3 regions of the Sporosarcina sp. FSL K6-5500 genome follow, and region 2 is predicted to be linked to each of the others. Evidence: a T-box and tRNA genes for the amino acid it is inferred to sense, from the RefSeq annotation. Region 2 holds a T-box; the other regions hold tRNA genes.
The links. The T-box of region 2 lies ahead of MKX62_RS16655 (valine--tRNA ligase). A T-box ahead of a tRNA ligase gene usually reads a tRNA of that ligase, here a tRNA-Val.
Positions count from the first base shown of each region.

Region 1: it encodes a tRNA-Val, which carries the amino acid that the T-box ahead of MKX62_RS16655 (valine--tRNA ligase) is inferred to sense. The anticodon was not compared.
Region 3: it encodes a tRNA-Val, which carries the amino acid that the T-box ahead of MKX62_RS16655 (valine--tRNA ligase) is inferred to sense. The anticodon was not compared.

Region 1 is NZ_JBBOTP010000001.1:2,740,275-2,750,387, reverse strand. Features, by position in the region: gene menB (1,4-dihydroxy-2-naphthoyl-CoA synthase) at 1-198, opposite strand, end outside; gene menH (2-succinyl-6-hydroxy-2,4-cyclohexadiene-1-carboxylate synthase) at 195-1,040, opposite strand; gene menD (2-succinyl-5-enolpyruvyl-6-hydroxy-3-cyclohexene-1-carboxylic-acid synthase) at 1,033-2,745, opposite strand; gene MKX62_RS13200 (isochorismate synthase) at 2,738-4,123, opposite strand; gene MKX62_RS13195 (1,4-dihydroxy-2-naphthoate polyprenyltransferase) at 4,287-5,198, shown strand; gene MKX62_RS13190 (TraR/DksA C4-type zinc finger protein) at 5,383-6,111, shown strand; tRNA gene MKX62_RS13185 (tRNA-Glu) at 6,969-7,040, opposite strand; tRNA gene MKX62_RS13180 (tRNA-Ser) at 7,051-7,141, opposite strand; tRNA gene MKX62_RS13175 (tRNA-Asn) at 7,151-7,225, opposite strand; tRNA gene MKX62_RS13170 (tRNA-Ile) at 7,227-7,303, opposite strand; tRNA gene MKX62_RS13165 (tRNA-Gly) at 7,308-7,381, opposite strand; tRNA gene MKX62_RS13160 (tRNA-Phe) at 7,389-7,464, opposite strand; tRNA gene MKX62_RS13155 (tRNA-Asp) at 7,524-7,599, opposite strand; tRNA gene MKX62_RS13150 (tRNA-Met) at 7,603-7,677, opposite strand; tRNA gene MKX62_RS13145 (tRNA-Ser) at 7,720-7,812, opposite strand; tRNA gene MKX62_RS13140 (tRNA-Ile) at 7,830-7,906, opposite strand; tRNA gene MKX62_RS13135 (tRNA-Met) at 7,914-7,987, opposite strand; tRNA gene MKX62_RS13130 (tRNA-Ala) at 8,010-8,085, opposite strand; tRNA gene MKX62_RS13125 (tRNA-Pro) at 8,167-8,243, opposite strand; tRNA gene MKX62_RS13120 (tRNA-Arg) at 8,270-8,346, opposite strand; tRNA gene MKX62_RS13115 (tRNA-Leu) at 8,368-8,453, opposite strand; tRNA gene MKX62_RS13110 (tRNA-Gly) at 8,461-8,535, opposite strand; tRNA gene MKX62_RS13105 (tRNA-Leu) at 8,544-8,625, opposite strand; tRNA gene MKX62_RS13100 (tRNA-Lys) at 8,656-8,731, opposite strand; tRNA gene MKX62_RS13095 (tRNA-Thr) at 8,738-8,813, opposite strand; tRNA gene MKX62_RS13090 (tRNA-Val) at 8,838-8,913, opposite strand; rRNA gene rrf (5S ribosomal RNA) at 8,980-9,095, opposite strand; rRNA gene MKX62_RS13080 (23S ribosomal RNA) at 9,250-10,113, opposite strand, start outside.
Region 2 is NZ_JBBOTP010000001.1:3,475,921-3,486,033, reverse strand. Features, by position in the region: gene MKX62_RS16665 (ATP-grasp domain-containing protein) at 1-362, shown strand, start outside; gene MKX62_RS16660 (ATP-grasp domain-containing protein) at 359-1,150, shown strand; gene MKX62_RS16655 (valine--tRNA ligase) at 1,222-3,870, opposite strand; T-box leader at 3,916-4,165, opposite strand; gene MKX62_RS16650 (hypothetical protein) at 4,392-4,976, opposite strand; gene hemL (glutamate-1-semialdehyde 2,1-aminomutase) at 5,153-6,445, opposite strand; gene hemB (porphobilinogen synthase) at 6,446-7,426, opposite strand; gene MKX62_RS16635 (uroporphyrinogen-III synthase) at 7,429-8,187, opposite strand; gene hemC (hydroxymethylbilane synthase) at 8,180-9,109, opposite strand; gene MKX62_RS16625 (cytochrome c biogenesis protein) at 9,266-10,096, opposite strand.
Region 3 is NZ_JBBOTP010000001.1:2,413,030-2,423,142, forward strand. Features, by position in the region: rRNA gene MKX62_RS11330 (23S ribosomal RNA) at 1-235, shown strand, start outside; rRNA gene rrf (5S ribosomal RNA) at 382-497, shown strand; tRNA gene MKX62_RS11340 (tRNA-Asn) at 542-616, shown strand; tRNA gene MKX62_RS11345 (tRNA-Ser) at 621-712, shown strand; tRNA gene MKX62_RS11350 (tRNA-Glu) at 736-810, shown strand; tRNA gene MKX62_RS11355 (tRNA-Val) at 976-1,051, shown strand; tRNA gene MKX62_RS11360 (tRNA-Met) at 1,120-1,194, shown strand; tRNA gene MKX62_RS11365 (tRNA-Met) at 1,276-1,350, shown strand; tRNA gene MKX62_RS11370 (tRNA-Asp) at 1,354-1,429, shown strand; tRNA gene MKX62_RS11375 (tRNA-Phe) at 1,489-1,564, shown strand; tRNA gene MKX62_RS11380 (tRNA-Thr) at 1,578-1,653, shown strand; tRNA gene MKX62_RS11385 (tRNA-Tyr) at 1,667-1,751, shown strand; tRNA gene MKX62_RS11390 (tRNA-Trp) at 1,757-1,830, shown strand; tRNA gene MKX62_RS11395 (tRNA-His) at 1,858-1,933, shown strand; tRNA gene MKX62_RS11400 (tRNA-His) at 1,970-2,045, shown strand; tRNA gene MKX62_RS11405 (tRNA-His) at 2,080-2,155, shown strand; tRNA gene MKX62_RS11410 (tRNA-Gln) at 2,166-2,237, shown strand; tRNA gene MKX62_RS11415 (tRNA-Gly) at 2,242-2,316, shown strand; tRNA gene MKX62_RS11420 (tRNA-Cys) at 2,325-2,398, shown strand; tRNA gene MKX62_RS11425 (tRNA-Leu) at 2,440-2,520, shown strand; gene MKX62_RS11430 (SRPBCC family protein) at 2,699-3,151, shown strand; gene MKX62_RS11435 (hypothetical protein) at 3,485-4,000, opposite strand; gene MKX62_RS11440 (B3/B4 domain-containing protein) at 4,030-4,722, opposite strand; gene queG (tRNA epoxyqueuosine(34) reductase QueG) at 4,779-5,918, shown strand; gene trmL (tRNA (uridine(34)/cytosine(34)/5-carboxymethylaminomethyluridine(34)-2'-O)-methyltransferase TrmL) at 6,033-6,506, shown strand; gene MKX62_RS11455 (hypothetical protein) at 6,832-7,125, shown strand; gene MKX62_RS11460 (NCS2 family permease) at 7,174-8,475, opposite strand; gene MKX62_RS11465 (aldo/keto reductase) at 8,632-9,456, shown strand; gene MKX62_RS11470 (methyl-accepting chemotaxis protein) at 9,593-10,113, shown strand, end outside.

The DNA of each region.
Region 1 (10,113 bases), 740 kb from region 2:
GCCTTCGCCTGTTAAGACGATGACTCCAATGCTTTGGTCGTCCCGTGCGCGTGAAAATGCGTCGATTAACTCCGATACCGTTTTAGGACGGAATGCATTGCGCACTTCCGGACGGTTGATTGTTACTTTTGCAATCCCGCCATACTGTTCGTATTTGATGTCTTCGTATGTACGTATCGTTTCCCATTGACGTGTCATAGTGATCCTCCTCGATTTTTCAACTCTGAAATATGCTCCTCTATCATTGTAGCAAATGTAGCCGGTTTTTCCACATGAATTGCATGTCCAGCATGTTCTATCGTTTCGTGGCGGACATTAGGGAAATCCCTCTGCATTTCCCGGGAAATATTTACGAACTTCGTGTCGAGTTTTCCCGTTATGAGCAAAACCGGAAGATTGACTGTTCCTAGGCTCTTCCAATAAGAAGCTTGGCTACCTGTTCCAATACCACGTAAGCTGTTCGCAAGGCCTATTTCACTCTGACTAAGCCGTTCATTCCTCACTGCCAGCTGCTTTTCTTCCGACAAAGTCTTCTGAGACGCGAACAAGGGAATATTTCCCCAGAAATCGATGAATGCCGGCAATCCGTCCCTTGTGATTCTGTCTGCCAGCCGCCTGTCAGCTGCTTGTCGTTCTTCTCTTTCCACTTCCGTCTTCAATCCTGGAGAAGAACTCTCGAGAATCAATGACGAGACCCGCATTGGATGTCGCACCGTATAAGCCAGTGCAATACGTCCCCCCATTGAATAGCCAACTAAGATGAATTGATCAAGAGAAAGCTCAGTAAACAGTTCCTCAAGGTCCTCTACTTGCTGATCCATAGAGTAGCGGCCAATGTCTTCCGAAATAGTCGATTTGCCGTGTCCCGTCAAATCGACAGCTATTGTCTGGTAGTTACCTTTTAGCAACTTTGTAATTTCACGCCATGATGTGGTGCTCCCCGTAAAACCATGTAGAAATACGATGACAGGTAGATTTTCTCCACCTTGGATTTCCACATGCATATTAATTTCACGTATACGAATAGTCTTTTCATTCATTACGATCAAGCCTGTCCGTGATTTGCTTCCATAGGTCTCGGTGCGCTTTCACATTCGCTTGACGATTCGTGAACACTTCGATAATACGCACTGGTTTTTCCTTCGCTTTATCGAGCTCCATTCCGAACTCTTCTGGCGTGTGGATTGCCGCATACTGCGCATCATACATCGCAGCAATGTGGCCGAATGTTAAGCCTGTTGGTGTGCCAAACAGCTCTTCGAAATGATTACCTGCATCAGCTTGCGGAAGGTACGAGAATATTCCACCCCCATCGTTATTAATAATGACAATGGTTAAATCTGCCTCGTGGAAACGAGTAACAATTAATCCGTTGACATCATGCAAGAACGATAAATCGCCAATTAACAGCCATGTTGGACGCTTTCTTGCCGCCTGGATACCGAATGCTGTCGATACAACACCATCGATACCATTCGTCCCGCGATTCGCAAAAATTGTAATATCCTTATCCGTCTTCCTGAAGAACGTGTCTACATCACGGATTGGCATGCTGCTGCCACTTACGAGGTCGCTCTCTGTGGGAAGGTGCTCAAATAATGTTTTTGCAAATATCCCTTCATCGCCAGCAACACCCTCATACTTATTTGTAATCGCTGATGCCGCCTCATTCGCCATCGTCCACCACTCTGTATAAGATGTCTTCGGTTTATCCACAATAATTTTCATGACTGTTTCGGATGAAGTCTGGATATGATGCGTAACGACACCGAGCGAATCCCTAAATTCCGGCGATTCATCCACCGCTATAACTGTAGCTGGTCTTACTTTTTTCAAGTAAAGCGAAAGCGGCTTCGCTACTGGCTGTGCACCAAAACGAATGACAGTATCAGGTACGACTTTCTCTTTGAATGCATCACTTTTTAATAGCGCATCATAATGATCAATACAGAGCGCTATGCATTGTTCAGGTACTTCCGTGCGAAGATTTGATAGCGGATCGCATAATACTGGCCATTCCAGTGCTTTGGCAAAGTTCCAAAATGCTGCTTTATCGAACCCTATCGGCATTTCACCAGCAATGATGAAGCCTTTTTCCGACGTTGCAAGCAACTGTGAAATTTGTTGGGCAGTAGATGCATCCAAACTGTCTACACTTTTAAATCGTTTTTTGAAAGTCATTTTCGGCGTTTCCCGATTAAAATCGATCAGAAGTGGTTCCCGGAACGGCACATTTAAGTGAACGGGTCCGCGTGGAGCTGTAGTCGCAACTGACAGTGCACGGCTAATATGGCGATCAATAAAGTCTTCGATATCCGGATTGTTTTCAGCAAGTGGGAAATCTACACTATATTTCACATGCTTACCATACATTCGAATTTGATCGATTGCCTGTGGCGCACCGACTTCCCTTAATTCATGCGGACGGTCAGCCGTGATAACAATAAGAGGAATACGCGCATAATACGCTTCTGTTATAGCAGGATGATAATTCGATGCTGCAGTACCTGACGTACAGAGAAGGACGACAGGATTACCGGATGCCTTCGCCAAACCTAATGCAAAGTAGGCAGCCGATCGTTCATCGACTTGCATATAGACATCAAGGCCTTTTGTTGAAGCGAAAGCGTAAGCCAGTGGTGTCGAACGAGAGCCTGGACTAATAACTACCGTTTTCACATCAGCCATCATCAAAGCAGCAGTCATTCTACGAACATAATCAGTCAAAACTGTACGGTTATCCATTCAGTTTTCCTCCAAGCGCCCGCATAACCGGTCTGAATTTCACCCATGTTTCATCGTATTCTTTATCTGGTTCAGAGTCTGCCACAATTCCTCCACCTGCGTATAAGTACGCACTATTGCCGTCAAGAAGTGCGGAACGGATTGCCACAGCGAATTCACCATTTCCAGCAGTATCTGTCCAACCAATTGGTCCAGCATAATAACCCCGATCCAAGTTTTCCTCAGAACGAATCATTTCCATCGCTATATCAGTTGGGACACCGCCTAGCGCCGGTGTCGGGTGAAGTGCTTGAACCAAACTAAAAATATCAGTTCCTTGTTCAACTTTTCCTTCAACTGGCGTAAACAAATGCTGAATATCACGGACTTTCATCAGTTTCGGTACTTTCGAAATTTTGATGTCTGTGCAAAATGTCTTAAACACTTGTGAAATCATATTAACGACATATTGATGCTCTTCTCGATTTTTTCTATCTTCAAGAAGTTCATCGCCAAGTTCGCGGTCTTCAGTTGCCGACTTGCCTCGTTTAATGGAACCCGCAACACATGCCGAATACGCACGGCCATTTGATATTTCAATTAAACGTTCAGGTGTAGCACCAAAAAATAATTGGCCGTCTTTTTGCAATCCAAAGTGATAACTTTCCTGCTGTTCATTTGATATATGATGAAGTGCAGTGACAGCCGGCACGTCATCTGCAAAGTTTAGTTTAACCGAACGTGCAATTACTACTTTTTCAGCTTCACCATTGTTAATTTTCTTTGTGACATCTGCAACGGTTTCCAGATAATGTTCTTTCGAAAGTTCCTCTATTGACACAACTTCCGGTTTTGTAAGCAGAGCGGATTCCTCGACTTGCGCGATATGAATTAGACGGTCTCTTTCATCCCTTAACTTCTCAAACTGTTCTGCCCCATCGTTGCTTTTTGTTACGAGGTTAATGGAAATTTCTGTCTTACCATTCGTAATCGACAACTGGAAAGAAGGTACAACGAAATGGGCCGATGGAAATGCATCCCACTCTGATTGCTTAACACTTTTCGGATCAAACGAGAAACCTCCAAAAAGAACAGGTTCCCGATCATTTTCTTCTTTAATAAGCGAACTACATAATTTTTTCCAACTTGTTGAAATATGTGTGAAACGATCATTCGTTCCATCACTTGTTAATACCGTAGCATGTCCAATACCAACAAGCGTTAAAGTTTTATCTGCATTTTGCCAATAGAAACGTTCATCTTTGTAACACGAATCTCCTGCTTCAAAAAACGCAAGTGGTGAGATTCTCCCCGCATCGACAGTTTCTGTAAAAAAACGCAGCTCATTCTGCCTAACATTTAATTGAGATTCACGGGTAGCGGTCAACTTCCGATTCATTATTTTCCCTCCGTACATTCATTCGACTGATTTAAAACAATACCTATAGTCTATCATACCGAATCAATGTCGTTTCAGCACATAATAAGCAGTCCATATGTTCACTCCACCCATTTTGGAGTACAATAGATAGGGTCATTAAAAGGATAGGGAGAGAGCCAAATTGCAACAGACAATAAAAGCGGATAAAGGCTGGCGTATTTGGTGGCAGCTTACACGTCCACATACACTAACGGCAGCCTTTGCACCTGTATTTCTCGGTACCATGATTGCACTAACTTACGGAAAATTACATTTTCCTTTATTCATCGCCATGCTCGTCGCGAGTGTTTTCATCCAAATGGCAACGAATATGTTCAATGAATATTATGATTTTAAAAGAGGACTTGATACAGAACAGTCCATTGGTATCGGCGGTACAATCGTCCGTAATGGTGTAAAACCAAAAACCGTGTTGAATCTTGCCTTTATGCTTTACGGGATTTCCGTCCTTATTGGTATCTATATATGTATGGAAACCTCATGGATGCTCGCAGTCGTCGGGATCCTGTCAATGATGGTAGGCTACTTTTATACTGGAGGACCGTATCCTATCGCCTACACGCCATTTGGAGAACTGTTTTCCGGTGTTGTCATGGGAATGTTACTTATCCTTATTGCGTTTTATATCCAGACAGAAACAGTAACGACAGAAGCGGTTCTGCTATCTATCCCAAGTATGTTGCTAGTCGCAGGTATTATGCTAGCAAATAATATACGTGATTTAGAAGGCGATAAGGAAGGCGGACGAAAAACACTCGCTATTCTTGTGGGCCGCTACAACGCAATTACAATCCTAATGCTATTTTTCATTATTTCCTATGGCTGGATTATTGCAATGATTCTCTTCGGTCATCTTACTCCATGGGCACTGCTTGTATTTCTTAGTGTCAAAAAGCCGATTGGAGCGATTACTGTGTTCCGAAAAAATCACATCCCAATACATGTGATGCCTGCGATGAAAAACACTGCAGTTACGAACACTTTATTCGGCTTACTATTAGGGATCGGAATACTCATTGGGCATCTGCTCTAACTAATAAAAAAAAGCGTAAAGCCTCGATTTAACTCGAAGCTTTACGCTTTTTCTGATTTATATGTTTAGATGGAACGAAATAAAGGAAAGTTAAGTAACGATAGTCAACAATCTGTACTTTTGTTTATTAAGTACGGTGTGTATGTGCAGACTAATGCCATTACTAAAAAGGACGTGACAAAACTTGTTGAACGATAAACAAAAAGCCACTCTAAAAAAAGAACTATATGAAATGAAGGATCACTTAACAAAAACAGAAGAAGAAACAGATATTAAGGAAAGTGCACAAGAAGCTGCCGGCGAGCTGTCGATGTATGACAATCATCCCGGTGATATGGGTACAGAACTGTTTGAAAGAGAGAAAGACATGGCTTTAAACGTTCATGCTGGCTCTGAATTAGATAAAGTAGAAAGCGCCTTACAAGCGATGGTGAACGGTTCTTATGGGAAATGTGAAGTGTGCCAAAAAGATATACCATTTGGGCGACTTGAAGCAGTTCCTTACACAACCCTTTGCATCGACCATGCGACTGAGCAAGAAATCCCCAATGATCGACCTGTCGAAGAAGATACGCTTACCATGGCCAACCCAAATTCATTTTCCGGAGCGGCCCGGGATGGCGAAGACAGCTTTCAGGAAATCGCAAAATCTGGAACATCAGAAACCCCTTCCGATTTCAGCGGAGATCACGATGACTACAATACGTTATACGACAGCGGAATTTCAGATGGTGCAACCGAAGAATTTGAAGAATTCACAGGAACCGATATAAATGGAAAGTCACGCGGTTTCATCAGGTCCGATGCCTCAGAGAAATATGAAGCGGAACTGGATGATGAAGGAATCGAATCCCCTCTCGGAGATATTCCTTATCATGAAAAAGATAGTTATATAGAGGATCAGAAGAAGTGAAAAGAAACACCATAGGCCATTGCTTATGGTGTTTCTTTTCAGGATATTTTAGCTCACGTATGTTAATTAACCAAAAGTAACCAGTAAATGATTTAATCAAACACTAGGCGCTGCGTGTGTAGTTGCCTTTGAGTTGCTTTAGATAGAACGACCTCTTTACTATTATCGAGATATCTTGATGTGTAGGGATGCGACTTCGTAGCCCCCTACAAATTTTTCGGGAATCGTTTGGTGGTTATCCATCCGTTGCTCTCCAAAGGCATAAGTACACGAAATGCTAGAGCTTTTTGGGACGAAAGAATAGCGGGGCTTCTTAACTGGATAAAAGCCGCCAAAGATATAATTTTGGCGGCTGAAGTCTTCTCCATAGTCTTGTCTTTTTTATTTAAGAATGAAACAGAACTCCTACCAATATCGCTTCGACGCTGGATGGTCTATATGAGAAAGAGCATTTCATTATCTGTGATGAAATCTGCAACCTGGAGTACGTCTTTCTTGAATATAAGTAGTATCAACTAGTAATCACCTTATAATCTCGGCATATACATCTCAAAATCACATTTCTCTCGATAATGAACACACTAGTGCAGGTACGGCAAAGGGGTCGCCGAAGCCGTGAGACTGGATGCGAAGCGATATCCAGGCTTACGGTGAAAGGCATCCCCAAAGCGTCAAGCGTTCTACAATCCACACCCCGAATTACAACTCACTCCTTATTGAGCGCCACAGTAGATTCAATGGGATTCTTTAATTCAACATATATAGTTAGAATTTAAGTGAACTAGAAAACTATATATAAACAAATTAAAAAGTAGCTTTACAAGTTCATTAAGAACTTGTAAAGCTACTTTTATGTATGACCCCTACGGGATTCGAACCCGTGATACCGCCGTGAAAGGGCGGTGTCTTAACCGCTTGACCAAGGGGCCAAATTATATATGGCGGAGAAGGAGGGATTCGAACCCTCGCACCGCTTTCGCGATCTATACCCTTAGCAGGGGCACCTCTTGAGCCGCTTGAGTACTTCCCCATATATAAATGGCTCCGCAGGTAGGACTCGAACCTACGACCGATCGGTTAACAGCCGATTGCTCTACCACTGAGCTACTGCGGAATGGTGGGCCTAAATGGACTCGAACCATCGACCTCACGCTTATCAGGCGTGCGCTCTAACCAGCTGAGCTATAGGCCCTTTTTGGAGCGAGTGAAGGGAATCGAACCCTCATCATCAGCTTGGAAGGCTGAGGTTTTACCACTAAACTACACTCGCATAACAATGGTGGCTCAGGACGGAATCGAACCGCCGACACAAGGATTTTCAGTCCTTTGCTCTACCGACTGAGCTACTGAGCCACGTATTTAGTTTACATTAAGTCGTTAACTTATTCTAAACCTTATAGTATTAATAAAAATGGCGGTCCCGACCGGGATCGAACCGGCGATCTCCTGCGTGACAGGCAGGCATGTTAACCGCTACACCACGGGACCATTTGGTTGCGGGGACAGGATTTGAACCTGTGACCTTCGGGTTATGAGCCCGACGAGATACCACTTCTCCACCCCGCGACAACAATATAAGTACTATTTAATTTCACCACTAGTTAAAAATGGAGGAGGTAGAGGGATTCGAACCCCCGCGGGATTTGACTCCCCTGTCGGTTTTCAAGACCGATCCCTTCAGCCGGGCTTGGGTATACCTCCATGGCTGTATATAATAGTGGTGGACCTTGCAGGACTCGAACCTGCGACCGGACGGTTATGAGCCGTCTGCTCTAACCAACTGAGCTAAAGGTCCTTTAAGATGGCGGCAGAGGGGATCGAACCCCCGACCTCACGGGTATGAACCGTACGCTCTAGCCAGCTGAGCTACGCCGCCAGGATCTTTATGAAAATTGTGTTGGTGGAGCCTAGCGGGATCGAACCGCTGACCTCCTGCGTGCAAGGCAGGCGCTCTCCCAGCTGAGCTAAGGCCCCATTATAGCTGGCAATTATTAAAGCACAAATCTACTTAAAATGGTATATTCTTTAAGCGGCGAATCTGCTTAAAAAGCTTAATGGTCGGGAAGACAGGATTCGAACCTGCGACCCCTTGGTCCCAAACCAAGTGCTCTACCAAGCTGAGCTACGTCCCGAAGAATTATAAAGTTTAAAAACATAATGGTGCGCCCGGCAGAAGTCGAATCCACAACCTCCTGATCCGTAGTCAGGTGCTCTATCCAATTGAGCTACGAGCGCATATAAGTGAAAAGTTATTAATGCCGAGAACCGGAATCGAACCGGTACGGTAGTCACCTACCGCAGGATTTTAAGTCCTGTGCGTCTGCCAGTTCCGCCACCCCGGCAAAAATATGGAGCGGAAGACGGGATTCGAACCCGCGACCCCGACCTTGGCAAGGTCGTATTCTACCACTGAACTACTTCCGCATTATAAGTGCGGGTAAAGGGAGTCGAACCCCCACGCCCGAAGGCACTAGATCCTAAGTCTAGCGCGTCTGCCAGTTCCGCCATACCCGCAATATAAATTATGACACTAAGTCATAAAAATGGTGAGCCATGCAGGATTCGAACCTGCGACCCTCTGATTAAAAGTCAGATGCTCTACCAACTGAGCTAATGGCTCGAAAAGTGGTGCCGGAGAAAGGACTTGAACCCTCAACCTACTGATTACAAGTCAGTTGCTCTACCAGTTGAGCTACTCCGGCTAATAGTTTTCATTATAAATAAAATGGTGGAGGATGACGGGCTCGAACCGCCGACCCCCTGCTTGTAAGGCAGGTGCTCTCCCAGCTGAGCTAATCCTCCTGGGTATAAGTGCGACAAACTTCAGTTGTTCGTCCTATTCATAAACCTATGTAATAATTGTTGCAAGACCGGCGACGTCCTACTCTCACAGGGGGAAACCCCCAACTACCATCGGCGCTGAAGAGCTTAACTTCCGTGTTCGGGATGGGAACGGGTGTGACCTCTTCGCAATCGTCACCAGACTTGTATGATCTTTTCTCAAAGACAATAATTATTATAACATATCATCTAATTAATTGCAAGTACTTTTTTTTATGAACGGTACTTATTCGCTCAAAACTGAATAAAACAGACATTGTGCTATACAGAATCAGGGTAATCAAGCCCTTTTCAAAATTGGTTAAGTCCTCGATCGATTAGTATCCGTCAGCTCCACACGTCGCCGTGCTTCCACCCCAGACCTATCAACCTCATCTTCTTTGAGGGATCTTACTTACTTGCGTAATGGGAAATCTCATCTCGAGGGGGGCTTCATGCTTAGATGCTTTCAGCATTTATCCCGTCCATACATAGCTACCCAGCGATGCCTTTGGCAAGACAACTGGTACACCAGAGGTATGTCCATCCCGGTCCTCTCGTACTAAGGACAGCTCCTCTCAAATTTCCTGCGCCCGCGACGGATAGGGACCGAACTGTCTCACGACGTTCTGAACCCAGCTCGCGTACCGCTTTAATGGGCGAACAGCCCAACCCTTGGGACCGACTACAGCCCCAGGATGCGATGAGCCGACATCGAGGTGCCAAACCTCCCCGTCGATGTGGACTCTTGGGGGAGATAAGCCTGTTATCCCCGGGGTAGCTTTTATCCGTTGAGCGATGGCCCTTCCATGCGGAACCACCGGATCACTAAGCCCGTCTTTCGACCCTGCTCGACTTGTAGGTCTCGCAGTCAAGCTCCCTTATGCCTTTGCACTCTACGAATGATGTCCAACCATTCTGAGGGAACCTTTGGGCGCCTCCGTTACTCTTTAGGAGGCGACCGCCCCAGTCAAACTGCCCGCCTGACACTGTCTCCTGCCCCGATAAGGGGCATGGGTTAGAAGTCCAATACAGCCAGGGTAGTATCCCACCAACGCCTCATCCGAAGCTAGCGCTCCGGAATCCAAGGCTCCTACCTATCCTGTACAGGCTGCACCGGAATTCAATATCAGGTTACAGTAAAGCTCCACGGGGTCTTTCCGTCCTGTCGCGGGTAACCTG
Region 2 (10,113 bases):
TCGACTATGTATTTCAGGAGTTCATCGCAACGAGCAGAGGGCGTGATATCCGCGTAAACATTGTTGGAGGGGAGATTGTAGCGGCAATGTACCGTCACTCCGAAACTGATTTCCGTGCAAATATTACAAACGGCGGCGTTGCGACAGTAATCGAACTAACAGACGAACAGAAAGCGTTAGCGATACAAGCTGCGCACGCAGTCAGAGCGGAGTTTGCCGGTGTTGACTTATTGTTCGGTGACAACGAAGAACCGCTCGTTTGTGAGGTCAATGCGGCCGCCCACATCCGTAATATTTATAATGTGACTGGCATTAATGTTGCGGATGCGATGATCGCCTATATTTTGAGGAAGCTAGGTTGAAGGGCTATGTTTATTATTCAAAGGCAGAATCAGTTAGAAATCATGCGTTTATTGATGATTTGATAATCGAATCCGAGAAAATTGGTATTGAACTGCAATTATTGGTTGAAGATGAAAAACCAAAATCAGATGCAGATTTCATTCTTTTTAGAGATCGTAACTCAGAACGTGCTGCAACCTTTGAATTGGATGGTTTCCAGGTATTCAACCGAGCAGAAGTGAACCGAATTGCAAACGATAAATTGCGGACATTTGAACTTGCTACCCTGCTCAGCGTTCCAGCTGTGCCTACGCGAAGAATTCGTTCTATCGAAGAAATTAATTCGTATCCTTGCGTGTTGAAAACGGTTGATGGTCATGGCGGAAATGAAGTTTTTCTTTGTACTTCGGCTGCGGACGCGAAGTTGTTTTTCACCAAATTCCACGATCGAAAACTAATTGCCCAACCCTTCATCGAATCCGGCGCCCGAGATATACGTGTATTTATGATTGGCAATGAAGTTGTCGGAGCCGTAAAACGCACTGGCCATGGGACATTCAAATCAAACTACACACTTGGTGGCTCCGTCGAAAAATACATACTTTCCAGCTGGCAGGAAAAAGATGCGAAAACTATTTCCCGAGCAATAAAAAGCGATTATGTTGGAATTGACTTCTTGTTGTTGCCGGATGGCAGGTGGATGTTGAATGAAATTGAGGATCCTGTTGGTGCACGTTCGCTGTATATAACGCATGATTTTTCGGTGGCGATGAAATTAATGTTTTACATTAAGAATAAGCTTTCTTAAAATTGATTGATAAATCTTCAAGACGAAAAGCCCTAATCGCATAATTGCAATCAGGGCTTTTCGTTTTAAAATCAGATTTCCTTCAATTCCTGCATACGACGCTCAACCGCCGCGTACTTTTCTAGATAGTCACTTTCTTTAGCTCGCTCTTCTGCAACTACTGCTTCAGGCGCTTTTGACATGAAGCGTTCGTTGGAAAGTTTGCCTTGGACACGTTTTACTTCGCCTTGCCATTTCGCAAGTTCTTTTGTCAGGCGTGCGAGCTCTTCGTCGATGTTCAAAAGACCTTCTAGTGGTAAGAACAGTTCTGCTCCTGTAACGACAGCTGACATCGATTTGCCTGGTGCTGTGATGTTGTTGCCTAGCGTTAATGTCTCAGGGTTACAGAATCGTTCGATGTAGCTACGATTCGCTTCCAACACAGCTACAGTTACATCATCTTTAGCTGAAATATAAAGTGGAACTTTTTTGCTTAATGGTGTATTTACTTCTGCGCGGATATTACGTACTGCGCGGATGATATCCATCAGCAGTTTCATATCTGTTGCACGCGTTTTATCAGTAAGAGCAGGATCTGCAACCGGCCACGCAGCGATTGTGATTGATTCGCCTTCATGCGGTAAGTTCTGCCAAATTTCTTCTGTGATAAACGGCATGAACGGATGTAGCAGACGCATTGTATTATCGAGTACGTACGCCAGTACAGAACGCGTCATTTTCTTAGCTGTTTCATCTTCACCGTAGAGTGGTAGTTTCGCCATTTCGATGTACCAGTCACAGAAATCATCCCAGATGAAGTTATAAAGTGCACGGCCGACTTCACCGAACTCATAGCGATCTGCAAGTTTCGTCACTTGGTCGATTGTTTCATTCAACCGTGTCAAAATCCATGCATCTGCTACGGATTTTTCACCCGTTAAATCGATTTCTTCGTATGTCATGCCATCCATATTCATTAGCGCGAAACGGGATGCATTCCAGATTTTATTGGCAAAGTTCCAGATGGCTTCAACTTTCTCAGTCGAGTAGCGAAGATCCTGCCCTGGTGATGAACCTGTAGACAAGAAGTAGCGTAGTGCATCCGCACCGTATTTTTCGATAACATCCATCGGGTCGACGCCGTTACCAAGTGATTTAGACATTTTACGACCATCTTCTGCACGTACGAGTCCGTGAATTAAGACGTCTTTAAATGGACGCTGTTCTGTAAATTCAATTCCTTGGAAGATCATTCGTGATACCCAGAAGAAAATGATGTCATAGCCTGTTACGAGTGCATCTGTTGGGTAATAGCGTTTGAATTCTTCGTTGTCGAGATCCGGCCAGCCCATTGTCGAAAACGGCCATAGCGCAGATGAGAACCATGTATCGAGAACGTCATTGTCTTGACTCCAGTTTTCGCTGTCAGCAGGTGCTTCATGGCCGACATGTATTTCGCCCGTTTCGTTATGGTACCAAGCCGGGATGCGGTGGCCCCACCAAAGTTGACGCGAGATACACCAGTCATGGACATTTTCCATCCATGTTAAATATGTTTTTTCAAAACGGTCTGGCACGAAGTTTACTTTACCTTCTGCTTCTTGCAATTTAATCGCTTCATTAGCAAGTGGCTGCATTTTTACGAACCATTGTGTCGATAAATACGGCTCAACGACAGCGCCACTACGTTCTGAGTGACCAACAGAATGATTATGTTCTTCAATGTTGAATAGAACAGCCATTTCCTGCAAGTCTTTAACGATTTCTTTACGGCATTCGAAGCGATCCATTCCTTCGTATTTACCAGCAAGCTTGTTCATTGAACCGTCTTCATTCATCACAAGAACACGTGGAAGATTGTGACGGTTACCGATTTCAAAGTCATTCGGGTCATGTGCAGGTGTAATTTTCACTGCACCACTTCCAAATTCCATGTCAACATAATCGTCTGCAATAATCGGAATTTCACGGCCAACGATTGGTAATGTAACCGTTTTGCCGATTAAATGCTTGTAGCGCTCATCTTCAGGATGGACTGCAACCGCAGTGTCCCCAAGCATAGTTTCAGGTCGAGTTGTCGCAATTTCGATACTGCCCGTTCCGTCTGCTAGTGGGTAACGCATATGATAGAAAGCACCCTGTATGTCTTTATGGATAACTTCGATATCGGATATAGCTGTTTTCGTTGCCGGATCCCAGTTGATAATATATTCGCCACGGTAGATAAGCCCTTTGTTGTAGAGTTTAACGAAAACTTCCTGTACTGCTTTCGAAAGTCCTTCATCCAGGGTAAATCGTTCACGTGTGTAGTCAAGACCCAATCCAAGTTTCGCCCATTGCGCACGGATATGACCTGCGTATTCGTCTTTCCATTTCCATGTTTCTTCAACGAATTTTTCGCGGCCTAAATCATAACGTGTCGTTCCTTCTTCACGAAGTTTTGCTTCAACACGAGCCTGTGTCGCGATTCCCGCGTGGTCCATTCCTGGAAGCCATAGTGCATCATAGCCTTGCATACGTTTCATACGCGTCATGATGTCTTGTAGCGTTGTATCCCATGCGTGGCCTAGGTGAAGTTTACCTGTGACGTTCGGCGGTGGAATAACAATTGTATAGGGCGTTTTATCGCTTTTAGGTTGTGCTTCAAAGTACTTCCCTTTCAGCCACCATTCGTAACGACCTGCTTCAATAGTCTGTGGATCATATTTCGTCGGCATCGACGTGTTGTTTTCAGTTGACATGTTGTTTCCTCCTTTATTTTTGGGTACAAAAAAACTCCTATCGCCTTAAAGGACGAAGGAGCTGTTCGCGGTACCACCTTTATTCGTGCACACAAAAGAGCTGTGCACCTCAAACTTCGATAACGGCTTCAAACCGGCTTCCGCTACTACGCTCAAAAATGTTTTTCTTTTTGAACACACTTTCACGGAAACTGCTCATGGGTTACATTCGGTAAATAATCGACAGGTCCTTTCAGCACTCGAACCCTCTCTTTAGTCTAATCCATTCACGTACTATCCCAATCATCGCATCCATATGCAGTTGCAGTAATTGTAACGGAATAACCGGTATCTCGTCAAGTATATAACGAAAGGATTGTGTTATGCGTAGAGGATATAACCCTTATTTACTTCCTCCCTGGCTTCGAAAATGTCGATTTTACGCTAAAGGAATCATTATCCCTATTTGCCTTTTTCAGTTGATACGATTATTGATCATACCGACGACAGGCGACTTTCTACTGTTCTGTTTCCTGTGTGGTTTAGCTTTCGTTCTTTACAAAAACATCATTTGAACGGTAGGCTGTCGTCGATATGCCATCCGTAAGCTCCGCAATGAACGACAGCACTTCGTCCATCTCGTCTAACGGAGTGCTGTCAATTGCTGCTACAATGGGCGCTGCAACCGCAACCGCTACTTGCACTTCCTCAGGCTCTTCCACTATTGCAACCGCTTCTGTGTACGTACATTCTACATTCCAGACAACCCCATAAGTACCTTGTCCGTCTGATTTACCTGTTGCTTGCGTTGTTACAATCTCAAGTGAGCTCTCTGCTACTGAAGGCAAGTCAATATTAAGCGGTACCGCGTATTCAAAATAACCATCCTTGCCATCCACTTCGACATCGTCAATGAGGATAAATGAATCGTCCCATTCCTCCGCCCTTAGCCCTTCACCGAATTCGACATTCGCCGCAATATGATAAATGCCTGTCAACCGGACTGAGTCTTCTGTACGCTCTTCAGTATACCTTGGCGTCACTGTGACTGACTGTACACCAGACGGTACGCCAGCATGTTCTGGGAAATAGAAACTTTCCTCCATTGACCACTGTTTTTTCTCCATACCTGTTCCCTCCTTCTATTCCTTCACAAACAATTGTATGCGCGGCATGGTTACAATAGAAGATTAAATAGATTGAACGTAAATATCCTCCGACCAGTAAACTAGTCGGAGGATATTGTCTTTATTATTAAAACAAACATAACTATCAAATTCATATTTGAATTGACTAAGCTATTTTACGCACGAAGTTTAGCAAACACCGTATGGAACGCTTCAATTGTCTTCTCAATATGCGCTTCTGTATGCGCAGTTGATAGGAACATGCCTTCAAACTGAGATGGTGGAAGGAAGATACCCTCTTCAGCCATTAAGCGATAGTAATCAGCAAATAATTCAAGGTCAGCCGTTTTCGCTTTGTCGTAATTCGACACTTTTTCGTTGGTGAAGAAAAAGCCGATCATCGAGCCAGCACGGTTTACCGTGTGCGGGATATCAAACTTTTCAGCCGCTGAACGGAAACCGGCTTCTAGCTGATCACCAAGTTTAATGAAGTGGTCATATGATGCAGGCGTTAATTTTTTCAACGTCTCAATACCTGCAGTCATCGCCAGTGGATTACCTGATAAAGTTCCTGCCTGATAAATCGTTCCTGCAGGAGCCATGTTTTCCATAATTTCACGTTTTCCTCCATATGCACCAACTGGAAGGCCGCCGCCAATTACTTTTCCGAGACATGTAATATCCGGCGTCACACCGTAATAACCTTGTGCGCAATTATAGCCAACACGGAAGCCCGTCATTACTTCATCAAAAATAAGAAGCGTGCCGTTTTTCTCTGTCAACTCACGCAATCCTTCAAGGAAACCTGGTTCAGGTGGGACAACACCCATATTACCCGCGACAGGCTCAACAATAATTGCCGCTAAGTCGTCACCAAATTCTTGAATTGCGACTTTAATACTCTCTAAATCGTTATAAGGAACAGTGATTGTGTTTTTCGCAACCGATTCAGGTACACCTGGGCTATCCGGTAGGCCAAGTGTCGCAACACCAGAACCCGCTTTAATGAGCAATGAGTCAGCGTGACCGTGGTAACAGCCTTCAAATTTCAAAATTTTATTGCGACCAGTATAACCGCGCGCCAAACGTAGTGCGCTCATCGTTGCTTCCGTACCGGATGACACCATACGAATCATTTCAATTGAAGGAACGCGTTCAATAACAAGTTTCGCAAGTTCATTTTCCGCTAACGTTGGTGCACCAAAGCTTGCTCCAGTTTCTGCAACGCGCTTAATACCTTCCACTACGTCTTGATCAGAATGACCGAGAATAAGCGGACCCCAAGATAGTACATAATCGATATATTCATTGCCATCGATGTCTGTAAGAATAGCGCCTTTTCCGCTCTTCATGAAAATCGGGTCCATATTGACAGATTTGAATGCACGAACAGGAGAGTTAACTCCTCCTGGCATAAGATTTACCGCTTCAGCAAATGCTTGTTTCGACTTTTCATAATTTCTACCCAATTATTTCTCCTCCAGCCAGCGTGCCGCATCTTTCGCATGGTACGTCATAACGAGATCCGCACCCGCACGCTTCATACTTGTCAACGTTTCAAGAACGATTGCTTTTTCATCAATCCAACCATTTTGCGCTGCTGCTTTAACCATTGCATACTCGCCGCTCACGTTGTATGCAACTACTGGCAATGTAAGATTGTCTTTGACATCACGCATGATATCGAGATACGAAAGCGCCGGTTTAACGATTAGGAAGTCAGCACCTTCTGCAACATCTGATTCCGCTTCACGCATTGCTTCTATGCGGTTTGCTGGATCCATCTGATACGTTTTGCGATCGCCTGATTGGGGGGTAGATTCCGCAGCGTCACGGAATGGCCCGTAATAAGCGGATGCATATTTCACTGCATAAGACATAATCGGGATATGCTCAAAACCAGTTGCGTCTAGCCCTTGACGAATGGCAGCTACAAAACCGTCCATCATATTAGACGGTGCAATGATGTCCGCTCCCGCCTTCGCCTGGCTTACTGCAGTACGCGTCAACAGTTCCAATGACGGGTCGTTTAATACGTTACCGTCTTCTAGAACACCGCAATGTCCGTGATCTGTATATTGGCACAGACAAGTATCCGCAATGACGACAAGTTCAGGATAACGTTCTTTCGCTAAACGAGTGGCTTTTTGGACAATCCCTTGATCAGAATAAGCTTCCGACCCCAATTCGTCCTTAGTTGCTGGAAGACCAAATAAAATAATTGATGGAATTCCAAGTGACACAACTTCATCGAGTTCAATTGTAAAATGGTCGAGTGATTTCTGGAACACACCCGGCATAGAAGCGATTGGATTATTGATGTCTTCCCCATCTATAACAAAAATCGGATAGATGAAGTCCTCTTTCCTCAAAACAGTTTCTCTCACCATAGAACGCAATGTAGTTGAAGTGCGCAAACGTCTGTTGCGTCTGAATTGTAAAGTATCCAAAATTACCCTTCCTTTCGCCCCGCCAATTTCTCGACGAGATCCATAAGTGTGTATGTATCGGGTCTAACATGAACGACCGCACCAACTTCTAGCAATGCTTTTTCCGTCACATGTCCGATAGCCCCGATTGTAAAGCCGTTCCAACCTGTCCGCGGAGCCACTTCTTCAGCAAAAACTTCAACTGCCGAAGGACTTGCGAATAAAACGCTCAAATGCTGTTGTTGTTGCAATAAATCTACGAGTGAATCGATGGAATCATTTGCACGCTCTGTCGCATAAACTGTCCATTCATCCACTTCAAAAGGAATTTCCTCTTTGATGGTGACGCCTGCAATTGATCCGCGTAGAAAAAGAATACGACGAATATCTGTTTCAGCAGGATTAAATTCCTTTACGAATGTATCTGCACTGAACACGGTCGGAATGAAATCGACTGTAAAACCAATTTTTTCAAGCGCGTCTGCAGTTCGAGTGCCTACCGCTGCTATTTTCGCCGGAATTGATCCCGAAGAAACACCATGACGAATGAGTTTTGCACCAAACGCCGCAACCGCGCTTTGACTTGTGAATATTAACCAATCATACATCGGACAAGCGGTCAAACGAAGTTCATCTGTCTGTTCCACTAACTCCGCCACTTGGATAAGTGGCAATGAAACAGGCGTCCCTCCGTAGCTCTTTACCAATTCAAATACATCTTCAGACTTCGGAGTCCCTGTAAAGATGACTGTTTCAGCTAACAGCGGTTGACGATCACGCATCCATATCCGCCTTCACTTTCTCAATCACTTCTGAAGCCCCTTCGGCACGCAATATTTTTGCAACTTCCATACCCGCTTCAACGGGATCCGTGCTTGAGAAAGTCTTTTTAAACACTTGTGTTGCGTCTGGAGAAGCAATATAGCCCGTCAATTCGACTTCGCTACCGTTATATTGCGCAAATCCGGCAATCGGAACTTGGCACGAACCATCCATTTCTGTTAGGAAAGTACGCTCTGCTTCAACTTCTTTCCATGTTTTTTCATCCGTTAATTTCGCAAGTTCTGCAAGTAACTCTTTATCATCAAAACGGCATTCAATTGCTAGTGCCCCTTGTCCTACTGCTGGAATACAATCTTCAACGGACATATATTCCGTAGTCACATCCGCGCTCCAGCCCATTCGCTTCATGCCGGCAGCCGCAAGAAGAATCGCATCGTATTCACCGTCAACCATTTTTTTCAGACGTGTATCGATATTGCCACGAATCCATTGGATGTCAAGATCGGGACGCAGAAGCAGTAATTGTGAACTACGACGTAAACTAGACGTTCCAACTTTAGCACCTACTGGTAAGTCCATGAATTTCACATGACCATTCGAAATGAATGCATCGCGCGCATCTTCACGCGGAGGAATACAACCGATAACAAGTCCTTCTGGAAGAACGGCTGGCATGTCTTTCATGCTATGTACAGCGAAATCGATTTCTTTATCAAATAATGCCTGCTCAATCTCTTTCACAAAAAGCCCTTTACCGCCAACTTTCGACAGCATTACATCTAGGATTTGATCTCCTTTTGTAACGATTTCTTTCACTTCGAATTCAAATGGAGCACCGGCAGCTTTCATCTGGTCTATAAACCAGTTTGTTTGTGTCAATGCAAGTTTACTTCTTCTTGAACCTACGATTATTTTTCTCATATTAATTAATCCAACCTTTCTTAATCGAATACACCTTGGCGTATTTGTGTTCAGATTTTTTCGAGTTTGCTTGATAATAAATCCCCAAAAAATCTGTAGCATCCGCCAGAGGCTTTAACTTAATACAGCCGGGGTTTGAAACCAAGCTGTATTAAGTTATAACCAAAAATGGAACCCGGATAACTTACTTCCAAGAAAAAAATTGATGATAACAAAAAGGAATGCAAATACGTTCGCCCATGCAAAGTCATTTCCTGTTAGCTTGCCACTTCGCTTCAAGAATAATACAGAACCGTAAATGGCAAGAAGGATAAACGAACCAATAATCTTCATATCAAAAAAGGACCATACATCGAGTGCAACTATCGCCCACTGCATGCCGAGAATTAAACTAACGAGCAGAAACGGAATACCTGTATAAAGAGACGCCTTCATGCCTATCTCTGTTTGATGAAGAGAAGGAAGCCTATTAAATTGTTTTGACCATTTCTTCTTCTTTAAAACTTTATAAACAAGAAGATAGAGTATCGAAAAAACGAATGACATCGCAAACGCTGCATAAGACAAAATCGCGAATGTAATATGGATGAATAGCAGCTCTGAAATAAGCGCTTCCCCTATCGGCGACTGTTCAATTTGTTCAGGTCCAAATGTATGAATTGTCATAAAGATGAATCCAATCACATTTAAGAAAAAGACGGCGTGACCAACTTTGTAAAACAGATGCATGACAATTGATAAAGTAATCAACAACCAAGCGTAAAAGTAAATCCCCTCAAAAAGAGTGAGTACAGGGAACCTTTGCCATTCGATTATATACATCACAAGAAAGAATGTTTGTAGAAAGTAGACGACGGTTAAAATCCAAAAAGCGCTTCGGTGTGCAAACGTATCCTTATTCAAGTAATCTATAAAATAAAAAACAAGGCTTACTGCATAGAGTACGACCATCACTTCATGCAGTCTCGCCATCATCATTTCAGCCATGATAACCTCTCTGCCTT
Region 3 (10,113 bases), 1.1 Mb from region 2:
ACCGGGATGGACATACCTCTGGTGTACCAGTTGTCTTGCCAAAGGCATCGCTGGGTAGCTATGTATGGACGGGATAAATGCTGAAAGCATCTAAGCATGAAGCCCCCCTCGAGATGAGATTTCCCATTACGCAAGTAAGTAAGATCCCTCAAAGAAGATGAGGTTGATAGGTCTGGGGTGGAAGCACGGCGACGTGTGGAGCTGACGGATACTAATCGATCGAGGACTTAACCAATTTTGAAAAGGGCTTGATTACCCTGATTCTGTGTAGCACAATGTCTGTTTTATTCAGTTTTGAGCGAACAAAATTAATTATTTTGTAAAAACGCTTGCAAGTAACAACAAGGTGTGATATAATTAATCTTGTCTTGTGGAAAATAGTTCAGTGACGATTGCGAAGAGGTCACACCCGTTCCCATACCGAACACGGAAGTTAAGCTCTTCAGCGCCGATGGTAGTTGGGGGTTTCCCCCTGTGAGAGTAGGACGTCGCTGGTCTGTTAGTCCAAAAGAAGATACTTAATGTATGTTCTTAATATTATTCCGCAGTAGCTCAGTGGTAGAGCAATCGGCTGTTAACCGATCGGTCGTAGGTTCGAGTCCTACCTGCGGAGCCATTTAGGAGAGCTGTCCGAGTGGCCGAAGGAGCATGATTGGAAATCATGTAAGCGGCTAACGCTGTTTCAAGGGTTCAAATCCCTTGCTCTCCGCCAGATTCATATAAATGATAAATTAAGGCCCCTTGGTCAAGCGGTTAAGACACCGCCCTTTCACGGCGGTATCACGGGTTCGAATCCCGTAGGGGTCACCATAACTTTTTAGAAATTCATCATTAAGCACGTAGACTTTAATTCAGTAATTCGAGCATAGCACACTCTCGTTAAAATCGGGAGAAGGAAGGAGCGTACATTAGTACGTGACTGACTGAGCGAATGAAGCTGACAAAGAGATGCGCCGCTTATCGCAATTTTACCCAGGAGGATTAGCTCAGCTGGGAGAGCACCTGCCTTACAAGCAGGGGGTCGGCGGTTCGAGCCCGTCATCCTCCACCATTAAGTTTTTTAAGCAGATTCACCGCTTAAAGAAACTTACATATATTTAATTATATAAATACTATTGTCGCGGGGTGGAGAAGTGGTATCTCGTCGGGCTCATAACCCGAAGGTCGCAGGTTCAAATCCTGCCCCCGCAACCAAATTTTATCATGATACAGCAGATCATATAGCTGACATGTAAATGATTAGCTCTTTATCAAATGAATACATTATATTGTTGTCGCGGGGTGGAGAAGTGGTATCTCGTCGGGCTCATAACCCGAAGGTCGCAGGTTCAAATCCTGCCCCCGCAACCAAATGGTCCCGTGGTGTAGCGGTTAACATGCCTGCCTGTCACGCAGGAGATCGCCGGTTCGATCCCGGTCGGGACCGCCATTTTTATTTTTCTTATAAGGTTTAGAATAAGCTAATATCTTAATGTAAACCAAATATGTGGCTCAGTAGCTCAGTCGGTAGAGCAAAGGACTGAAAATCCTTGTGTCGGCGGTTCGATTCCGTCCTGAGCCACCATTTTAATATTTGTGCCGGAGTAGCTCAACTGGTAGAGCAACTGACTTGTAATCAGTAGGTTGAGGGTTCAAGTCCTTTCTCCGGCACCATTTACACCTATATGGTGGGGTAGCGAAGTGGCTAAACGCGGCGGACTGTAAATCCGCTCCCTACGGGTTCGGCGGTTCGAATCCGCCCCCCACCACCAGTTTTAGGGGCATAGTTTAACGGTAGAATAGAGGTCTCCAAAACCTTTGATGTGGGTTCGATTCCTACTGCCCCTGCCATTTTTTTTAGTATAATCTAATATTATGGCGATTGTGGTGAAGTGGTTAACACATCGGATTGTGGTTCCGACACTCGAGGGTTCGATTCCCTTCAGTCGCCCCATTTATCTATCCAATTAAAACAAACTTATATATCATGGCGATTGTGGTGAAGTGGTTAACACATCGGATTGTGGTTCCGACATTCGAGGGTTCGATTCCCTTCAGTCGCCCCATTTTATATTCAATTAAAACAAACTAGATATCATGGCGATTGTGGTGAAGTGGTTAACACATCGGATTGTGGTTCCGACACTCGAGGGTTCGATTCCCTTCAGTCGCCCCATTTATCTTTTTGGGGTATAGCCAAGCGGTAAGGCAACGGACTTTGACTCCGTCACTCGTTGGTTCGAATCCAGCTACCCCAGTTTCGCGGAAGTAGTTCAGTGGTAGAATACGACCTTGCCAAGGTCGGGGTCGCGGGTTCGAATCCCGTCTTCCGCTCCATCATCTACGGCGGCATAGCCAAGCGGTAAGGCATGGGTCTGCAACACCCTTACCACCGGTTCGATTCCGGTTGCCGCCTCCAATTTTCTTATGTATCGTTGTTCGTAAACTAAATAGTGTTATGCCCGAGTGGTGGAATGGCAGACACGTCGCACTCAAAATGCGATGCCGTAAGGCGTGCCGGTTCAAGTCCGGCCTCGGGTATCAGATGAAAAACACAACTTCGGTTGTGTTTTTTTGTGTTTAATTTCTACTATATAAGTTGACTTAACTGAGCGAACGTGGGCTTTGGCTACCCCTAGCACTTTAAAGAATTCAATGTAATTTAATTCTTTATTTCAATATATATTTAGATAAAAGAATAGAGAGTAGGGGAAACATTATGCCATTAATTGAACACCAGGAGTTCATTCAAGCCTCGGTAGAACGTTGCTTTGATCTTGCACGAGACGTGGATATTCATACCCGTACAACAGAGGGGACGAAAGAGAAGGCTGTCGGTGGGGTGACAACAGGTTTATTGCTGGCCGGGGATATTGTTACATGGGAGGCCGTTCATTTCGGTATAAGACAAAGACTAACTGCCAAAGTAACGGTGATGGATAGACCGTATATGTTTGAAGACATAATGGTGAAAGGAGCATTCCACTCTTTTCACCATATTCATCAGTTTATTGAGAAGGATAATGGTACTCTGATGATTGACAGATTTCAATATAGATCACCCTGTGGAGTGATTGGTGTTATTGCGGATAAGTTGTTTTTGGAAAGCTATATGAGAAACTTTATTGTGAGTCGAGCAAGAGCTCTGAAGCATATTGCAGAAAATGAGTAAGATGCATTTCATCAGGAAAAGTCGACTTGATAAACTTGGTGGCACAAGTTTTCTAGAGAGTGGAACCTGGACGTTACTAATAGATGGTGAGAAAACACAGCGGTTCAAAAATGGGTAGTAAACAAAATCGCTCCTTACCGCCGAAGCGTAAGGAGCGATTTTCATAGAGGGGATCCGATGACACTAGTTTGGGTTGTCCATTGCAATTGCCTTGGTTGGTCATTGGGGATTGGTCACAAAGTAAATGGTGACAGGTTATTGGTTTGCCTGCAATTTAAATTGGATTGATCCCTACTCTATGCCCTGGAGAGGAGTCTCACCTTTCCAAGGGCATTAAAAGTACTTCGTATCATCAAATTTCAAGACAATCGAATAGTTTTTTGCATTAATAGAATTAGATAACTTATGTGCATCCTTTTCTGCTTGCAATGATTTCACCCGATAATCCTCAGGAACGAATAAAGCAACACGGTATACGACCGTACCTTCAGAGTAGCCGTATTGAATCTCTTCTTTTTCTGCCATAGAGAGTTCTTTGTAAAAGCGGGCTTTTGCACGCAATTGTATGGCAAGTTCAATCGCTTCGACAATCGCAAGTTGTTGCCCTTGGAACTCGATTTCATTATCGATATTGGCACGATACATGAGACGGTCGAGCACTCGACTATCTAAACGGACTTCATCCAATTCTGTTTCTACGATTTTAAGGCTACGTGGTCCTTGATCAGGGGTGTTGCCTTTTTCTACATTCGTAAAGGCTACGCGTCTCATTTCATCTTCAAGCTCATGAATTCGTTTTGTTAAAACACTTTTTAATTTTACAGCTTCAGCGAGTGTTATGTTGCTCACTTGTTCATTCCCCCCATTTAGAAACATTGTCAGTCAACTATAATGGAAGTTTGTCCCTCGTGCAAAACATATGAACGAACATCTCCACCACTAAGACTAGTAAACATGTTCCCACATGCTGTTGTCAGTTCAAACGCTTCAGTAGCATCCATGGACGGGCGTAGGAAGAAGATATGTAACGCGTCTGTCGTATCTTCTGTTACAGCGCTGCGTATAGAATCGACATATGGACTACCGAATGGGCTATAATCATCTTTTAACAGTAGAATGTTTTGTAATGAATTAAAACGACCATTCAATCCATCATATCCATCCTCTTCTGTCCCTGAAGTAACGATTATATCGCCGACAATTTTTTCGAGGTCATAGATGCCTACTGGAATTTCGTGCTGCAAGGAAAAGAAGTTATTCAAGTCGACAGCATTGTGGAATGGATCGATGTAGTTTTGCTTCTTAATCCGGCGCATAAGTGCTTCTGTAGAATGACGGTATCGATTAGAGTCTGCGCCAAGTGCTTTCCACACAGTACGCCATTCTTTAATGCCAGGGAATTCGGGGACGGACTTGTTCTCCAGCTCAAAGAAAAGTTGCTCTTGGAATAATTGCAATTTTCCTTTTAGCATTTGAGGCGATTCTGACACTGTAATTTTGGTATAATGATTAATGCCCAATTTTAATCCGGGTACGGCACCTAAAAGCTTCATATCCATTTCAATAATCAATGACTTCACCCTTTATATAGTTTAATTCAATAGTAGCATAGTGGAGGCGATACAGTGTGAATGCTGTTCAGTTGCAACAGTCAGTGAGGGACTATGCGGAGTCAATCGGCATCGACAAAATTGGTTTTACAACAGCTGCACCATTTCGTGAGTTGAAAAACCGCTTGAAGCGGCAGCAAGAACTAGGCTATCAGTCGGGTTTTGAAGAAAAGGATTTAGATAAACGGACAGAACCTGCTCTTTTGCTTGATCAAGCAGAAAGCATTATTGCAATTGCTGTAGCTTATCCATCCAAAATGGCAGATTCTCCGAGAGGAAAAAAAGGCGAGCGCCGGGGTATTTTTTGCCGTGCATCATGGGGAACAGATTATCATACAGTCCTTCGTGAAAAGCTGAGACTGCTTGAGGAATTTATACTAGAACATGCACCTAAAGCAAAGGTTCGCTCGATGGTAGATACGGGTGAGCTTGCAGACCGCGCTGTTGCAGAACGGGCGGGGATTGGCTGGTCGGCAAAAAACTGTTCAATAATTACGCCGGAATTCGGTTCGTATGTGTACCTGGGTGAAATGATTACCAATATCCCTTTTGCGCCGGACGTTCCAATGGAAGATGAATGTGGGGATTGCACACTTTGTCTTGACGTATGTCCAACTGGTGCATTGATTCAGGGAGGCCAATTAAATGCGCAGCGTTGTATTGCTTTCCTTACACAGTCGAAAAAGCCAATTCCGGAAGAATTTCGTGCGGAGTTTGGTAATCGGATATACGGGTGTGATACATGTCAAACGGTATGTCCGAAAAATAAAGGAAAGCATAATTTGCATCAGCAAGCATTCCAAGCAGACCCTGAACTGGCGAAGCCGCTTCTTCAACCAGTGCTTAGGCTGTCGAATCGAGAATTTAAAGAGAAATTTGGACATGTATCAGGATCTTGGCGCGGAAAAAATCCGATTCAGCGAAATGCAATTATTGCACTCGCACATTTCAAGGAGGAGTCTGCGGTACCAGAATTGATCAGTATGTTAGAGAACGATCCGAGACCCGTCATTCGTGGTACGATTGCATGGGCACTTGGTCGAATTGGTTTGGAAGAAGGATATGTAGCGATTAAGGAAGCATTATCGAAAGAGGAAGATCCGGAAGTGCGTGCTGAATTAGAAAAGGCAGCGGATACTTATATACTGAAGAAATGAATGCCTATATAAACTAAACGAAGGCTTCTTACAAGGGGGAGCAGAAAAAAATCAATGGGGTTCTATATTTCAACGTATCTATAGTAAAAAAGTTTAATTGGAGGAATCACTGAGATGGCCATACACGTAGCGTTATTTGAACCACAAATCCCTGCAAACACAGGGAATATTGCAAGGACATGCGCAGGAACAGGAGCGAAACTTCATCTTGTGAAACCGCTTGGGTTTTCGACGGACGACAAAATGTTGAAACGTGCGGGGCTCGATTACTGGGAGCACGTCGATATTACATATCATGAAGGAATTCGTGAGCTATTCGCGGCGAATCCCGATGCTGTTTTTTACTTTTTGACAAAACACGGTGAAAGGACTCATACTGCATTCGATTATTCTGATGGTGCAACAGATATATTTTTCGTCTTCGGTAAAGAGACGAGCGGACTTCCTGAAGAAATTTTAGAGGAGAATAAAGAACGGTGTCTACGAATCCCGATGAACGACAACATTCGGTCGCTTAATTTATCGAACACGGCGGCGATACTTATATATGAAGCGCTTAGGCAACAATCTTATCCAGGATTGGTATAAAAAAAACGGGGCAGCCTGAAGGCATGTCCCGTTTTACTTATTGTTATTTTTTTAGGCCAGGTATCTTAACCTTGCCCGGTTTATCATCGTATCCGCCTGTGAAAATTGCAGATAGGAATGCAAAGCAAACACCTATAATTAGAATTACTGTCATGATAGGTACCTCCTGTAAATTCATTAGTAGCTTCGTTAAGTATACCCTATTTTAAATGGAATTGAAACGACCGTCAGGAAAAATTGTGACAGAGCCAAGAAAAATGAAACTTTTTGTCGGCTTGTCCGTATATAACATAACGATTTAAATAATATGGAGGTAGAATATAGTATGAAAAATTACTCGACAGGAATGAAATGGATCACGGCAATTGCAGAAGGTTTTCTTGCAATTCCAATCATTGGAGGAGTTTTTGTTATAAGCTCCGGATATTCAGTGCTGGGTGTCATGTTCGTTTTACATGCAATTACGTTACTGCTTTCAATTCGGGACATGCAGGGTAAGGCAGCACCCATCCTAGGTCTCGTAACGAGCATAGTGAGTGCTATTCCGTTCATTGGCTGGTTCATGCACCTACTAACTGCAGGAGCGCTCGTAATGTCGGCTATCACTTCTAGACGCTAAATCAATATGTAAAAAATACCCTTCCGAATACTAACGGAAGGGTATTTTTTAATGTGGTAAATAGAGCAGCTGATAGGTGAACAGTACCGCGAAAATATATAACAGGATAGGAACTTGTTTTCCTTTCCCTTTCACAACTTTCAATAGCGGGTATGTGATGAAACCAAGAGCGATTCCTGTCGCAATGCTCGAAGTGAGTGGCATTGTTAGAATAACGAGGAAGGCTGGGAATGCTTCATCGAATGAATCCCAATCAATATCTTTCACTGCACCAATCATCAAGCTTCCGACGATAATCAAAGCAGGAGCTGTGATTGCAGATACACCAGACAATGTACTGACGAGTGGACCGAAAAATGCCGCGACAAGGAAGAGGATAGAGACAGTCAGTGATGTCAATCCTGTCCGGCCACCTACTGCAACACCAGATGAAGATTCGATGTACGCCGTTGTTGGGCTCGTACCGAACATCGATCCGAATGTTGTTGCAACAGAATCTGCAAGTAATGCATGACGTGCACGTGGCAGCTTATTGCCTTTCATAAGGCCAGCCTGTTTTGCAACGCCAATCATCGTGCCGGTGGTATCGAACAAGGTAACGATGAGAAAGGCAAAAACCACCCCATACAAACCATGTGAAATGACGTCACCGAATGCAGTAATCGGATTCCAAACAAGAATCCCTTCCGGCAATTTAGGCATTTTCCATAAGGCACCTTCAAATTTGAGCTGACCCGTAAAGACTGCGACAATTCCGGTTAGAACCATTCCAATGAAAATCGAACCATAGATATTCAAAGTCATAAGAATAACCGTCACGAGAAGGCCGAACAAAGCGAGTAGAACGGGCGGAGACGTAAGGTCGCCAAGCTTAACAAGGTTCGCCTCATGTGGAGCGACGAGTCCAGAAAGACGCAAGCCGATAAAGGCGATGAATAACCCTATCCCAGCTGTAATCCCGAGCTTCAGACTCTCAGGAATTGATTCAATTAATTTTTCACGGAAAGAAGTCAAGGACAACAGAACAAATATTAATCCAGCTATGAATACTGCAGAAAAAGCAGTCATGTAGTCGAGTTGACCATCAGATGCGAGAACAACCGATGTAAAATAAGCATTCAATCCCATTCCTGGTGCAATTGCAATTGGATAATTGGCGAAAAGTGCCATCCAAAGTGTACCGATAACCGCAGCGATAATTGTCGCAATGAATACTTGCTCGAATGGTACGCCGGCGTCAGCGAGAATAATCGGATTGACGATGACAATATAGGCCATTGTCAAAAAAGTTGTCATTCCTGCCAATACTTCCGTTTTCACAGTGGTATTATGTTTTTTTAAATGAAACAATGTAAATCTCCTTTCAGAATACGAACGAAATGAAGTACATTTACAATAATATTCGTTTTTACGTTAAAATTCAACTCTGAAATGCAATCAGGTAATTCGTAATATTCGAATGCCGCTTGTACAATTAAAGAATAAGTTTCGAAAGGGGAAATTCAAATGACAAAACGATTCAACGGAACACTTGAGCTAGCAAATGGTGTGAAAATGCCACAATTAGGACTTGGCGTCTATAAGATGACGGATCCGGGTCAGACTGTCGAAGCAATTACATACGCACTAGAAACAGGATATCGCGCAATTGACACAGCGGCAATCTATGAGAATGAAAGGGAAACGGGGGAAGCGATCCGTCACTCTGGTGTTCCAAGGGAAGAGCTGTTCATCACATCGAAGGTATGGAATACTGATCAGGGCTATGACGGGACACTCCGCGCATTCGAGACTTCATTGAAGAAACTAGGCTTAGATTATTTGGATCTATATTTGACACATTGGCCTGTGTCAGAAAAATATGTCGACACTTATAAAGCGATTGAACGGTTGTATGACGAAAAACTGATCCGTACAACAGGTGTCTCCAATCATCATGCCCATCATCTTGAAAAAATCCTTGTAAAAGCAAATGTTGCGCCAATGGTGAACCAGATTGAACTCCATCCGTATCTAACACAGGAACCGCTCCGTGCGTTTTGCGAAGAGAATGGAATTGCTGTGACGTCTTGGTCACCGCTTGCACGTGGGAAGCTACTTGCAGAACCAACGCTTCTTACTATCGGCGAACAGTACGGTAAAACACCTGCGCAAGTTATTATCAGATGGCATTTGCAAAATAATCTCATCGTTATTCCAAAGTCGGTGACACCTGAACGTATAAGTGAAAATAATGAAGTTGCCGATTTTGAACTGTCATCTGAAGAAATGGCATCGATTAACGCACTTAATCGCGATGAGCGGACGGGAACCAATCCGGATTCATACTAATTTCATTAGCGTGCCTGATATGTGTCATAAGTCTTAATGCTATTCATAGTATTGCAACTTTTAGCACAAATACTACATTCAAAATGAGGTATTTTATGGTATGATAAAAAAAAGGGTGTAGGAGGAATTGATTACCATGTTCAGAAGCAAGAAAAAGGGTATCGAGGATGATCGTCTTCAACTAGAAATTGACCGTTTGAAGTTGGCGTATTCAGATAAAGAACAACAGGATCAAGGACGTTTAACTGACTTAAAAAGCGAGCTGAATGCTGCTGTTAATCAGCATGAAAAAGTAAACGCGCAACATAACGTATTAGGTGAAGCAGTTAGTCAGATTGAGACAAGGTTTGAAAACGTAGGTGAACTAAGCGAAAGAACTTCGGAAAAGTCACAGGACTTGTTTGAAAAAGGTCGTTCACTTGAAGAACAATCTCATAGCATGGTTAAAGAAGCATCAGAAGGAACGAAAGAGGTAAAGGCGACAGCCGATGTAATCAAAGATTTGGGAATCCAAATTCAAGCTTCCGAACAGAACATGACGAACTTAAGCGCTAGATCAGTTGAGATACAGTCAATTGTCGGCGTCATTGAAGATATTGCAGCGCAGACAAATTTGCTTGCATTGAATGCGTCAATCGAGGCGGCACGGGCTGGAGA